Regions from separate parts of the Bradyrhizobium sp. USDA 3240 genome, predicted to be linked through region 3. Evidence: predicted binding sites of a transcription regulator. Region 3 holds the regulator's gene; each other region holds the start of a gene.
The links. Region 3 encodes LexA, which represses DNA repair genes until DNA is damaged. Its sites were predicted from a motif close to TGTTCNNNNTGTGTTCNG; they were not measured.
Positions count from the first base shown of each region.

Region 1: a site for LexA is predicted at 1,780-1,797, ahead of ACVIGA_RS24655 (DNA recombination protein RmuC). Genes of this name have one in related genera too.
Region 2: a site for LexA is predicted at 1,379-1,396, ahead of uvrA (excinuclease ABC subunit UvrA). Genes of this name have one in related genera too.

Region 1 is NZ_JBSSGD010000002.1:5,086,779-5,090,014, reverse strand. Features, by position in the region: gene truA (tRNA pseudouridine(38-40) synthase TruA) at 1-56, opposite strand, end outside; gene fmt (methionyl-tRNA formyltransferase) at 56-991, opposite strand; gene def (peptide deformylase) at 1,131-1,658, opposite strand; gene ACVIGA_RS24655 (DNA recombination protein RmuC) at 1,829-3,037, shown strand; gene ACVIGA_RS24650 (GIY-YIG nuclease family protein) at 3,115-3,236, shown strand, end outside.
Region 2 is NZ_JBSSGD010000002.1:8,644,144-8,647,379, forward strand. Features, by position in the region: gene uvrA (excinuclease ABC subunit UvrA) at 1-1,292, opposite strand, end outside; gene ACVIGA_RS41265 (outer membrane protein) at 1,539-2,198, opposite strand; partial or broken gene ACVIGA_RS41270 (outer membrane protein) at 2,424-2,810, opposite strand; gene ACVIGA_RS41275 (outer membrane protein) at 2,910-3,236, opposite strand, start outside.
Region 3 is NZ_JBSSGD010000002.1:65,628-68,863, reverse strand. Features, by position in the region: gene ACVIGA_RS00685 (ComEC/Rec2 family competence protein) at 1-246, shown strand, start outside; gene ACVIGA_RS00680 (hypothetical protein) at 257-484, opposite strand; gene ACVIGA_RS00675 (hypothetical protein) at 646-1,074, opposite strand; gene lexA (transcriptional repressor LexA) at 1,316-2,020, opposite strand; gene ACVIGA_RS00665 (molybdopterin molybdotransferase MoeA) at 2,265-3,236, opposite strand, start outside.

The sequences.
Region 1 (3,236 bases), 5.0 Mb from region 3:
TGCCAGCCGGAGAACGGCGTGCCGTCATATTCGATGGTGAGCTTGTAGCGGGGCATCAGGTGAGCCGCACGGGCGGCTTCAGCGGCGTGCCGCGCAGGAAATCCGTCGACTTCATCGGCGCCTTGCCGGCGCGCTGCAATTCGAGAATCCGGACCGCACCATCGCCGCAGGCGATCGCAAAATTGTCGTCGAGCACATCGCCCGGCTCGCCCGCGCCTTTCGCCAATTCGCAGCGCAGGATTTTCAGCCGCACCGGCTCGCTTTCGCCTGAGAGTTCGCACCAGGCACCGGGGAACGGCGACAGCCCGTGAATGTGCCGCAGCACCGCGTGCGCCGGCTGCTTCCAGTCGATCCGCGCCTCGGCCTTCTCGATCTTCGCGGCATAGGTGACGCCGTCCTCGCTCTGCTTGGTCAGCTGCAAGCCGCCACGCTGCAGCCCGCCCATCGCACGCACCATCAGATCGGCGCCGAGCGGCGCCAGCGCGTCGTGCAGGTCGGATGCCGTCATACTGTCCGAGATCGGCAGCCGCTCGGCCATCGCGACGTCGCCGGTGTCGAGGCCGACATCCATCTTCATCACCATCACGCCGCTCTCGGCATCACCCGCCATGATGGCGCGGTTGATCGGTGCGGCGCCGCGCCAGCGCGGCAATAGCGAAGCATGCAGGTTGAAGCAGCCGAGCTTCGGCGCGTCGAGAATCGCCTGCGGCAGGATCATGCCGTAGGCGACGACGACGGCCGCATCCGCGTCATGGGCGCGGAATTCGTCGAGCGCTTCCGGAGTCTTGAGGGTCTTCGGCGTCAGCACTGATATACCGAGGCGGCGCGCCTCCTGCTCGACCGGCGTCGGCTGCAACTGCAGGCCACGCCGCCCGCCCGGCTTCGGCGCGCGGGTGTAGACCGCCACGACCTCGTGGCCATGGGCCACCAGTTCCAGCAACGTCGGCACCGCGAAATCGGGCGTGCCCATGAAGATCAGGCGAAGAGGCATGCGATCAGGCTCGGCAGAAGTTGGAGTGCTCCGTCATGCCCGGGCTTGACCCAGGCATCCACGTCTTTCGTATCAGCGAAGCAAGACGTGGATGGCCGGGTCAAGCTCGGCCATGACGCGTCTGAGGAGACGGCAACGCCTATTCCGCCGCGCGCTTGGCGGCCTTCTCGAATTTCTTGAAGACGCGGTCGCGCTTCAGCTTCGACAGGTAGTCCACGAACAGCACGCCGTTGAGATGGTCGATCTCGTGCTGGATGCAGGTGGCGTAGAGCCCCTCGGCATCCTCCTCATGCAGCTTGCCGTCGAGGTCGGTGAAGCGCAGGCGCACCCGCGCCGGGCGCTCGACCTCCTCATAATATTCGGGGATCGACAGGCAGCCCTCTTCGTAGACCGACAGTTCTTCCGAATGCGAGATGATCTCCGGATTGATGAACACCCGCGGCTGCGGCGTGGTCTCGCCGTTCTCGTCGCGCTTGGCGAGGTCCATGGTGATCAGCCGCAGCGGCTGCGCGACCTGGATCGCCGCCAGCCCAATGCCGGGCGCGTCATACATGGTCTCGAGCATGTCGTCGGCGAGCTTGCGGATCTCCGGCGTCACCTTCTCGATCGGTTTCGACACCAGACGCAACTGCTTGTCCGGCAGGATGATGATTTCTCGTAATGCCATGGCGGCGATTTAAGCTGCTGACTTCATGGGGTCAATGCGCTCAGGAACCGGTTAAGGCGGCCTTAACCACGTTTCTTTACGCAAGATTAACCAAGGAATTTAAGGGAGTGTTTACCATAAATGTTCCCTTTTCGTTCGATGGCGACGCCGAATCGGCTACAACTGCCGGCATGAACGAGATTCTGCTCACGATTGGCGACCTTCCCCTCCGTGTCTCCGACGCGTTGATCGGCCTTGGCGCGCTGGCGTTGGTCCTGCTGTTCGCCATCGCCGTGGTGATCGCGCGCGCCAGCCGGCGCGGCGCGGAACTCGCGATGGCCCAGGCCATTCGCGCCGACGAGCTGGAGGAGCGGCTCGCCGACATGCTGCGGGCCCAGAGCGAGGCCTCAGGACGGGTCGACGCGATGGGGCAGGCACTGGCCGGCCGCCAGGCCGAGATGGCCCGCGCGGTCAATGAGCGGCTGGATTCGGTGACCCACCGGGTCGGCCAGTCGATGGAACAGACCACCCGCAACACGATGGATTCGCTGCGCGTGCTGCATGAGCGGCTCGGCATCATCGATCACGCCCACAAGAACCTCAACGAGCTCACCACCCAGGTGACGACGTTGCGCGACGTGCTCGCCAACAAGCAATCGCGCGGCGCGTTCGGCCAGGCGCGGATGGAGGCGATCGTCCAGGACGGCATGCCGAAGGGCTCGTTCGAGTTCCAGTACACGCTGACGTCAGGCAAACGGCCGGACTGCGTGGTGTTCCTGCCCGACCAGCGCCCGCTCTGCATCGACGCGAAATTTCCGCTGGAGGCCATGACCGCGCTGCACGATGCGCGCAGCGACGAGGAGCGCAAATTCGCGAGCCAGCGGCTGCGCGCCGACGTGCTGAAGCATGTCAGCGACATCGCCGAGAAGTACCTGATCCCGGGCGAAACCCAGGACACCGCGCTGATGTTCGTGCCGTCGGAATCGGTCTATGCTGAGATCCATGACGGCTTCGACGACGTGATCCAGAAGGCGTATCGCGCCCGCGTCGTGCTGGTGTCGCCCTCGCTCTTGATGCTGGCGATCCAGGTGATGCAGCAGATCCTGAAGGACGCCCGCATCCGCGACGCCGCCGACCAGATCCGCAACGAGGTGATGCATCTCGGTGATGATCTCGGTCGCCTCCGCGAGCGCGTGCTCAAGCTGCAGAATCACTTCGGCCAGGTGAACGAGGACGTGCGGCAGATCCTGATCTCCGCCGACAAGATCGAAAAGCGCGCCGGCCGCATCGAGGAACTCGACTTCAGCAAGTCCGAGACCCCGATCGAAGTCCCGCGTTTCGTCAAGCCCGCCGCCACCGACCTGTTCCCCGCCCCGCGCAAGCTGCAGGCGGGGGAGTAGTATGGCCGCTGATCTCACCTCATAGTCGGTGTCGTCGCCCGGCTTGACCGGGCGATCCAGCATCCCAGAGGCGGCAGTTGGGAGCACGCAGCTACTACGTCTACATCCTTGCGAGCCACATCGGCGGCACGCTCTACATCGGTGTGACAAATGACCTCATTCGCCGCGTAGGCGAGCACAGACTGAAACTCATCGAGAG
Region 2 (3,236 bases), 8.6 Mb from region 3:
AGCTCCTCGCGCGCCCACTCGCTCTCGGTCTCGCGGTAGCGGCGATTGATGTTGGTGACGACGCCCTCGAACGGCTTCTTGGTGTCGTAGGAGCGGACGCCGTCCTCATAGGAGAACTTGATCTCGTCGTCGCCCGAGCCGTGCAGCAGCGCGGCCTGCACCTTCTTGGTCAGGTCCTTCCACTTGGTGTCGAGCGTGAACTTGTAATGCTTGCCGAGCGCAGTCAGGGTCTGGATGTAATAGGGCGAGGACGATTTCGCCCACGGCGCGATCGCGCCCTTGCGCAAGGTCAGCTCCTTGTCGGGAATGACCAGGTCTTCGTCGATATGCTGCTCGACGCCGAGACCGCCGCAGGCCGGACACGCGCCATAGGGGTTGTTGAACGAGAACAGGCGCGGCTCGATCTCGGGGATCGTGAAGCCGGAGACCGGGCAGGCGAATTTCTCCGAGAACAGGATGCGCTCGGGCCCGCTCTTGTCGTGGATCTTCGCGGTCTTCTTCTTGTCCTCGGCCGGTGCCGCTGCCGGCGCGTCGGCGTATTCGATCACGGCGAGGCCCTCGGCGAGCTTCAGCGCGGTCTCGAAACTTTCGGCGAGGCGCTGGGAGAGGTCGGGACGCACCACGATGCGGTCGACCACGACGTCGATGTCGTGCGGGAATTTCTTGTCGAGCGCGGGCGCCTCCGACAGCTCATGGAAGGTGCCGTCGATCTTGACGCGCTGAAAGCCCTTCTTGAGATACTCGGCGAGCTCCTTCTTGTACTCGCCCTTGCGGCCGCGAACGACCGGCGCCAGCAGGTAGAGGCGGGTGCCTTCCGGCAGCGCCAGCACGCGGTCGACCATTTGCGAGACGATCTGGCTCTCGATCGGCAGCCCGGTAGCCGGCGAATAGGGCACGCCGACGCGCGCCCACAGCAGGCGCATGTAGTCGTAGATCTCGGTGACGGTGCCGACGGTGGAGCGCGGGTTCTTCGACGTGGTCTTCTGCTCGATCGAGATCGCAGGCGACAGGCCGTCGATCTGGTCGACGTCGGGCTTCTGCATCATCTCGAGGAACTGGCGCGCATAGGCCGACAGCGACTCGACGTAGCGGCGCTGGCCCTCGGCATAGATGGTGTCGAACGCGAGCGACGACTTACCGGAGCCCGACAGGCCGGTGAACACCACGAGCTTGTCGCGCGGAATCTCGACGTCGATGTTCTTCAGATTGTGTTCGCGCGCGCCGCGGATCGTGATGGCGCGCGATGAGGAGCCGGCGGTCTGTTGGCGCTTCGCCTTGAGCACTTCATCCATAGCGACATTTCCGGGCGCATGATCGGGCGCCTTTTGGGCGCGCATCGCCGGTGCTGCCGGGACCTTGCGCCGATGGGTGAGAAGACTGGAACGTAGGAAGAACGGCCGACAATTTCCAGTGCTGAGTCGCGTCCATCAACGGATAGTTTGCCTGTTGGCAGCAGCCGTCAGCAGGGCCCGGTTCCCGGACGCAAAAAAGGCCGGCGCGAGGCCGGCCTTTTCGAGACCGTGAGGTCTGCTTTTCGCTCAGTACTTGGCGACGATCGGGCCGCCGAAGTGATAGTTCACGCCGAACTGCACGGTGTGCAGGTTGATGTCGGCAGACCGAATGCCGAAGTAGGTCTCGCCGCCGAGGCTGCGATACAGGTACTCGCCCTTGATCGACCACTGTGGCGCGATGAACGCCTCGATGCCGGCGCCGACGGTCCAGCCGGAGTGGAAGTTGCTCTGCGAGACGTTCACGCCGCCCGCGCTGAGGGTGAGCTTGTTGTCGGCCCAGGCGTAGCCGCCGGTGCCGTAGAACAGCACCTTGTCGACGGCGAAGCCGATGCGGCCGCGCGCGGTGCCGAGCGCGTCGATCTTGCTCGTCGCGGTGATGCCGAAAGCGGTAGCGGACGCATTGACGTCAGCCCAGGCGCCGTCAGCCTCGAGGCCGTACACGATGTTGCCGGCCTGCCAGTTGTAGCCGACGGTGCCGCCGCCGAAGCCGCCTTCCATCTTCGGGTTGCCGGAGTCCTCGCTGGCATAGCCACCGAAGCCGCCGATGTAGAAGCCGGTCCAGTTGTAGATCGCGGCCGGCTGCGGAGCCTTCACGTAAGGCGCGCGTGCCGCCATGTCGGCGGCCATTGCCGGTGCAATTGCGCTGAGGGCAAACATGCCGGCCGAAGCCAGCAAAACATTCCTGATTTTCAAAGTCCCAGTCCCATTTTCTTGTTGTCCCTTCAAACACTGAAGGGAACGTCACAGCAGTGTCGTGTGACGATCGCGTGTTTCTACTTAGAAATCTTGGAAGTTGTGTATCCGTGAAACCACAATGCACGGAAAATGGCTCGGCGAAGCGCGCGCTTGCACGCAACGAAAAGCCGGCGCAAGGCCGGCTCTTTTCTCCGATGCGAAGCGACCGCCGGTAGCTCAGTATTTCGCTGATACGACCGGGCTCAGCGCGTTGAAGTGGTAATTGATGCCGAGCTTGACGGTGTGGAAGGTGTCCTTCCACTCCGAGCGATCGTTGATCGCCGGCGTGTACTGGGTCGGCGCGACCTTGCCGAGATCGATGTAATTGTACGCGAGCTTGGCCGACCAGTTGGCGGCGAACATGTATTCGACGCCGGCGCCGACGGTCCAGCTCCAGCGCGTGTCACTGGCCGAGACCGAGGGCGGCGCGAGCCCGGCATTGTAGCGGTGCAGGATGTCGCCGACCGCGGCGCCGCCGTTCACGAACCACAGCGTCGCGCCGTCGGCGTAGGCGAGCCGGCCCTTGATGTCGCCGAAGCTGCGCAACTCGGTGTAGTAGCTGTCGAGCACATCAGGCGGTCCGACGTTGGAGCGCACCGCCCTCGCAAAAAAAAGGCCGGCGCGAAGCCGGCCTTTCGTCTGGATCAAATCCGTGTCACGCGATCAGTAGCGCGCAACCACCGGGCCGCCCCACTTGTAGTTCACGCGGACGGTGACGAGGTCGACGTCCTGGCGATCGCGGATGTTGCTGAACAGCGCGCCGGTCGGGGTGGTGAGGTTGTAGGTCTTGTCCTGCATGAACAGGTGGTCGTATTCGACGCCGGCGGTCCAGTTCGGCGCGAAGCCGACTTCGATGCCGGCGCCGATGGTGCCGCCCCAGCGGGTGTCGCTCGCGCTGCCGGCGAGGACGCCGGTCGGCGTGAAGTAGGTGTTGAAGCGATTGTCGGTCAGCGCCGCACCGCCCTTGGCGTAGAGCAGCACGTTGTTGAC
Region 3 (3,236 bases):
CCGAAGGATTGCGCGGCCTCGGTGATCGATGCCGAGCGGTTGCGGCGCCACGGCGCGCTGGTGCTGCGGCGCATCAGGGACGGCTACGCCATCGACGCGGTCAAGCCCGGCGGGATCGACCGGCCATGGTCACCGGCGGTTCCCGGCGATGGCGAGAGCGAGACCACGCTGCGCACACCCGCCAGCGCGCCGCGGCCCGCCGTCGATGCGACGCCGGCCGAGACCGATTTGCAGGGCGAAGACTAGCCGCCCAGGATTAGCAGTTGTCGGGTGGGGGGCCGGTCGGCAGCTCGAACAGGCCGAGGTGGAACTCGTCGGAGTCGGGGCCGGCGTCGGGCTTCTTGACGAGGGTGAAGGAAGCCTCCGGAAATTGCTCCCAGACCTTCAGGTCGTCAGCCGTCACCGTCAGCCAGCCGAACCGGAACATGTAGCGGCCCGGCTCCGTGACGCGTCCAGCCTTTTGCCATGTGACCTTGTCGACCACTGAGCAGGTTTCCGTGAGTGCACGTCCTCCGTGCCCAATGATGCGCCAAGGCGCGCGCCGACGCAATTCTCCTGCTGCGCCCCGGAGCCCGGCGTCCGGGGTCGCTCGAAATCGGTTAGGTCCTTCGCCGCCGGATTACTCATTCCGCGGCGACGATGCGTTCAACCCAAAAACAGCGACGCAAATGCGGAGGGCCGCCGCTCCACAACCTTCGGCTTCTGCTCGACGGGCGGATGCAGCGCCGGCAATTGCAGCACGCTGACGCGTTGTCCCTCGACCAGCTGGGTCACCAGCACATGGCTGCCGTCGGGGAATTCGACCGCGTCATGATGGCGATCGGGAACGTCGGGCTCGACCTCGTTGAACACGCCGACGCGGAAATTCATCGTCTTGGTCCAGATCCAGCGGCTGTCGTAGCGAACGTTCTCGGCGAAAGCGAGCTCGGTGCCCGGCAGCATGCAGACCGCGACAGTCGGATCGTTCTCCGAAGCAAAGCCGCGGGTCGACGTGCCGCGGAAAGTCGTGGTGATCAGCGTCTCTCCAACAATGGCGGGGCGCGACGCCACGGCGTGCAGACTATAGTCACACATCGGATGGCTCCTCTATTCGAGGTAGCGACCCGTGCCTCTCCTTGAGGCATGGGGCCTCTACCAGAGTGGACGATAGCGAACGAGTGTCTCCTCGTTTCTGGGCGATTGTACGACTGGCCGCCGAACGCCCCAATCACAAACACGCGACGCTGCGTGAGAGGTATCGGAGCGCATCGGGCAGGCCGCACGTTACGCTATCTTTCAAGGAACGATCCGATGTGTTGCTCGTTCCCTGCCGCCATCAGTATTTGCGATAGAGGCCGATCAGCTTGCCCTGGATGCGGACCCGGTTCGGCGGCAGGATGCGCACTTCATAGGCGGTATTGGCCGGCTCCAGCGCGATCGACGCGCCGCGGCGGCGGAAGCGCTTCAGGGTGGCTTCCTCCTCGTCGATCAGCGCCACCACGATGTCGCCGGTGTTGGCGACGTCGTTGCGCTGGATCAGCGCCATGTCGCCGTCGAGGATGCCGGCATCGACCATCGAGTCGCCGCGCACTTCCAGCGCATAGTGCTCACCGGCGCCGAGCATGTCGGGCGGCACGCTGATGGTGTGGCTGCGGGTCTGCAGCGCCTCGATCGGCGTACCGGCGGCGATCCGGCCCATCACCGGGACCGCGACCGGACGGTTGCCGTCGTCCTCGGCGATCGGTGGCGAGCTGCTGCGCTTGCCGAGGGTGCCTTCGATGACGCTCGGGGTAAAGCCGCGGCGGCCGTTGCCGCTGCCGGCCGAGAGCTCGGGCAGCTTGATGACCTCGATGGCGCGGGCGCGGTTGGGCAGGCGGCGAATGAAGCCGCGCTCCTCCAGCGCAGTGATCAGGCGGTGGATTCCGGACTTCGAGCGCAGATCGAGCGCATCCTTCATCTCGTCGAAGGAGGGCGGTACGCCGGCCTCCTTCAGACGTTCATTGATGAAACGCAGTAGTTCGTACTGTTTGCGCGTGAGCATCTCGAGTATTCCCCCGGTTGGTAGCGTCGTTCGATTCCGAGACTCTTCAGGTGGGCCTGCAGGCGGGGCCTGACCTCAGGAGCGCGGTGCTCGGTACAAGCGCTTCCTGGATGGTCTCCCGTTTGTAGACACCAGTACTCGAAACAAATCATGAACGGACACTATATGTTCGATATGTGTTCCGCAACCACTTAATTTCCGGTGAACGTAACGGGCAAGCGCTCAAGCGATGCCGTCTGCGCCGTCACTCGGGCAGTGTCAGGATCTCGCATTCGCTGCCTTTGCCGGCGGCAGGCGCAAACGGCGGACGCACGAGAAGTGCCCGTGCCGCAGCGAGATTCCCGAGCAGGGACGAGTCCTGCTGCATCACAGGCGTTGCGACCAGCGTGCCGTCGTCGCGCGCCTCGAGACGTGCGCGCAGATAGTCCTCGCGCTGGTCGTTGGCGGCGAGGTCGCGGCCGAGCAATGCGCTGGCGCGGACATGATGGACAGTCTTTTGGCCGCTCAGCGCCCGAATCAACGGCACCAGAAACAGGAAGGCGCAGACATAGGAGGACACCGGATTGCCGGGCAGCCCGATCACCCGCATCGCCCCTAGCCGGCCATGCATCATCGGCTTGCCGGGCCGCATCGCGATCCGCCAGAACGCCATCTCGACGCCCTCGGCCTCCAGCGACTGCTTGACCAGGTCGTGGTCGCCGACCGAGGCGCCGCCGGTCGTGATCAGGATGTCGGCGCCGGTCTCGCGTGCCCGGCGGATGCCGGCGGTGGTGGCTTCCACCGTGTCGGCGGCAACCCCGAGATCGACGGTCTCGGCGCCTTCGGCGCGCGCCAGCGCCCGCAGCGCATAGCCGTTGGAATAGACGATCTGGCCGGGACCGGGCTCCGAGCCCGGCATCACCAGCTCGTCGCCGGTCGCCAGCACCGCGACCTTCGGGCGGCGGTGCACCGCCAGCTCCGGATAGTTCATGGCGGCCGCCAGCGACAGCGCGCGGTCGGAGAGGCGGCTGCCGGCGGCGAGCAGCACGTCGCCTTCACGGAAGTCGACGCCGGCCGGGCGGATGTGCCGCCCGGCGGCAGCCAGCTCTGTGATCGTGATCTGGTCGCCGTCGACGGCGGTGTCTTCCTGGATGATGACGGCGTCGGCGCCATGGGGGATCACGCCGCCGGTAAAAATTCGGACCGCTTCGCCTGGGCCAACCGTGCGCTCGAACGG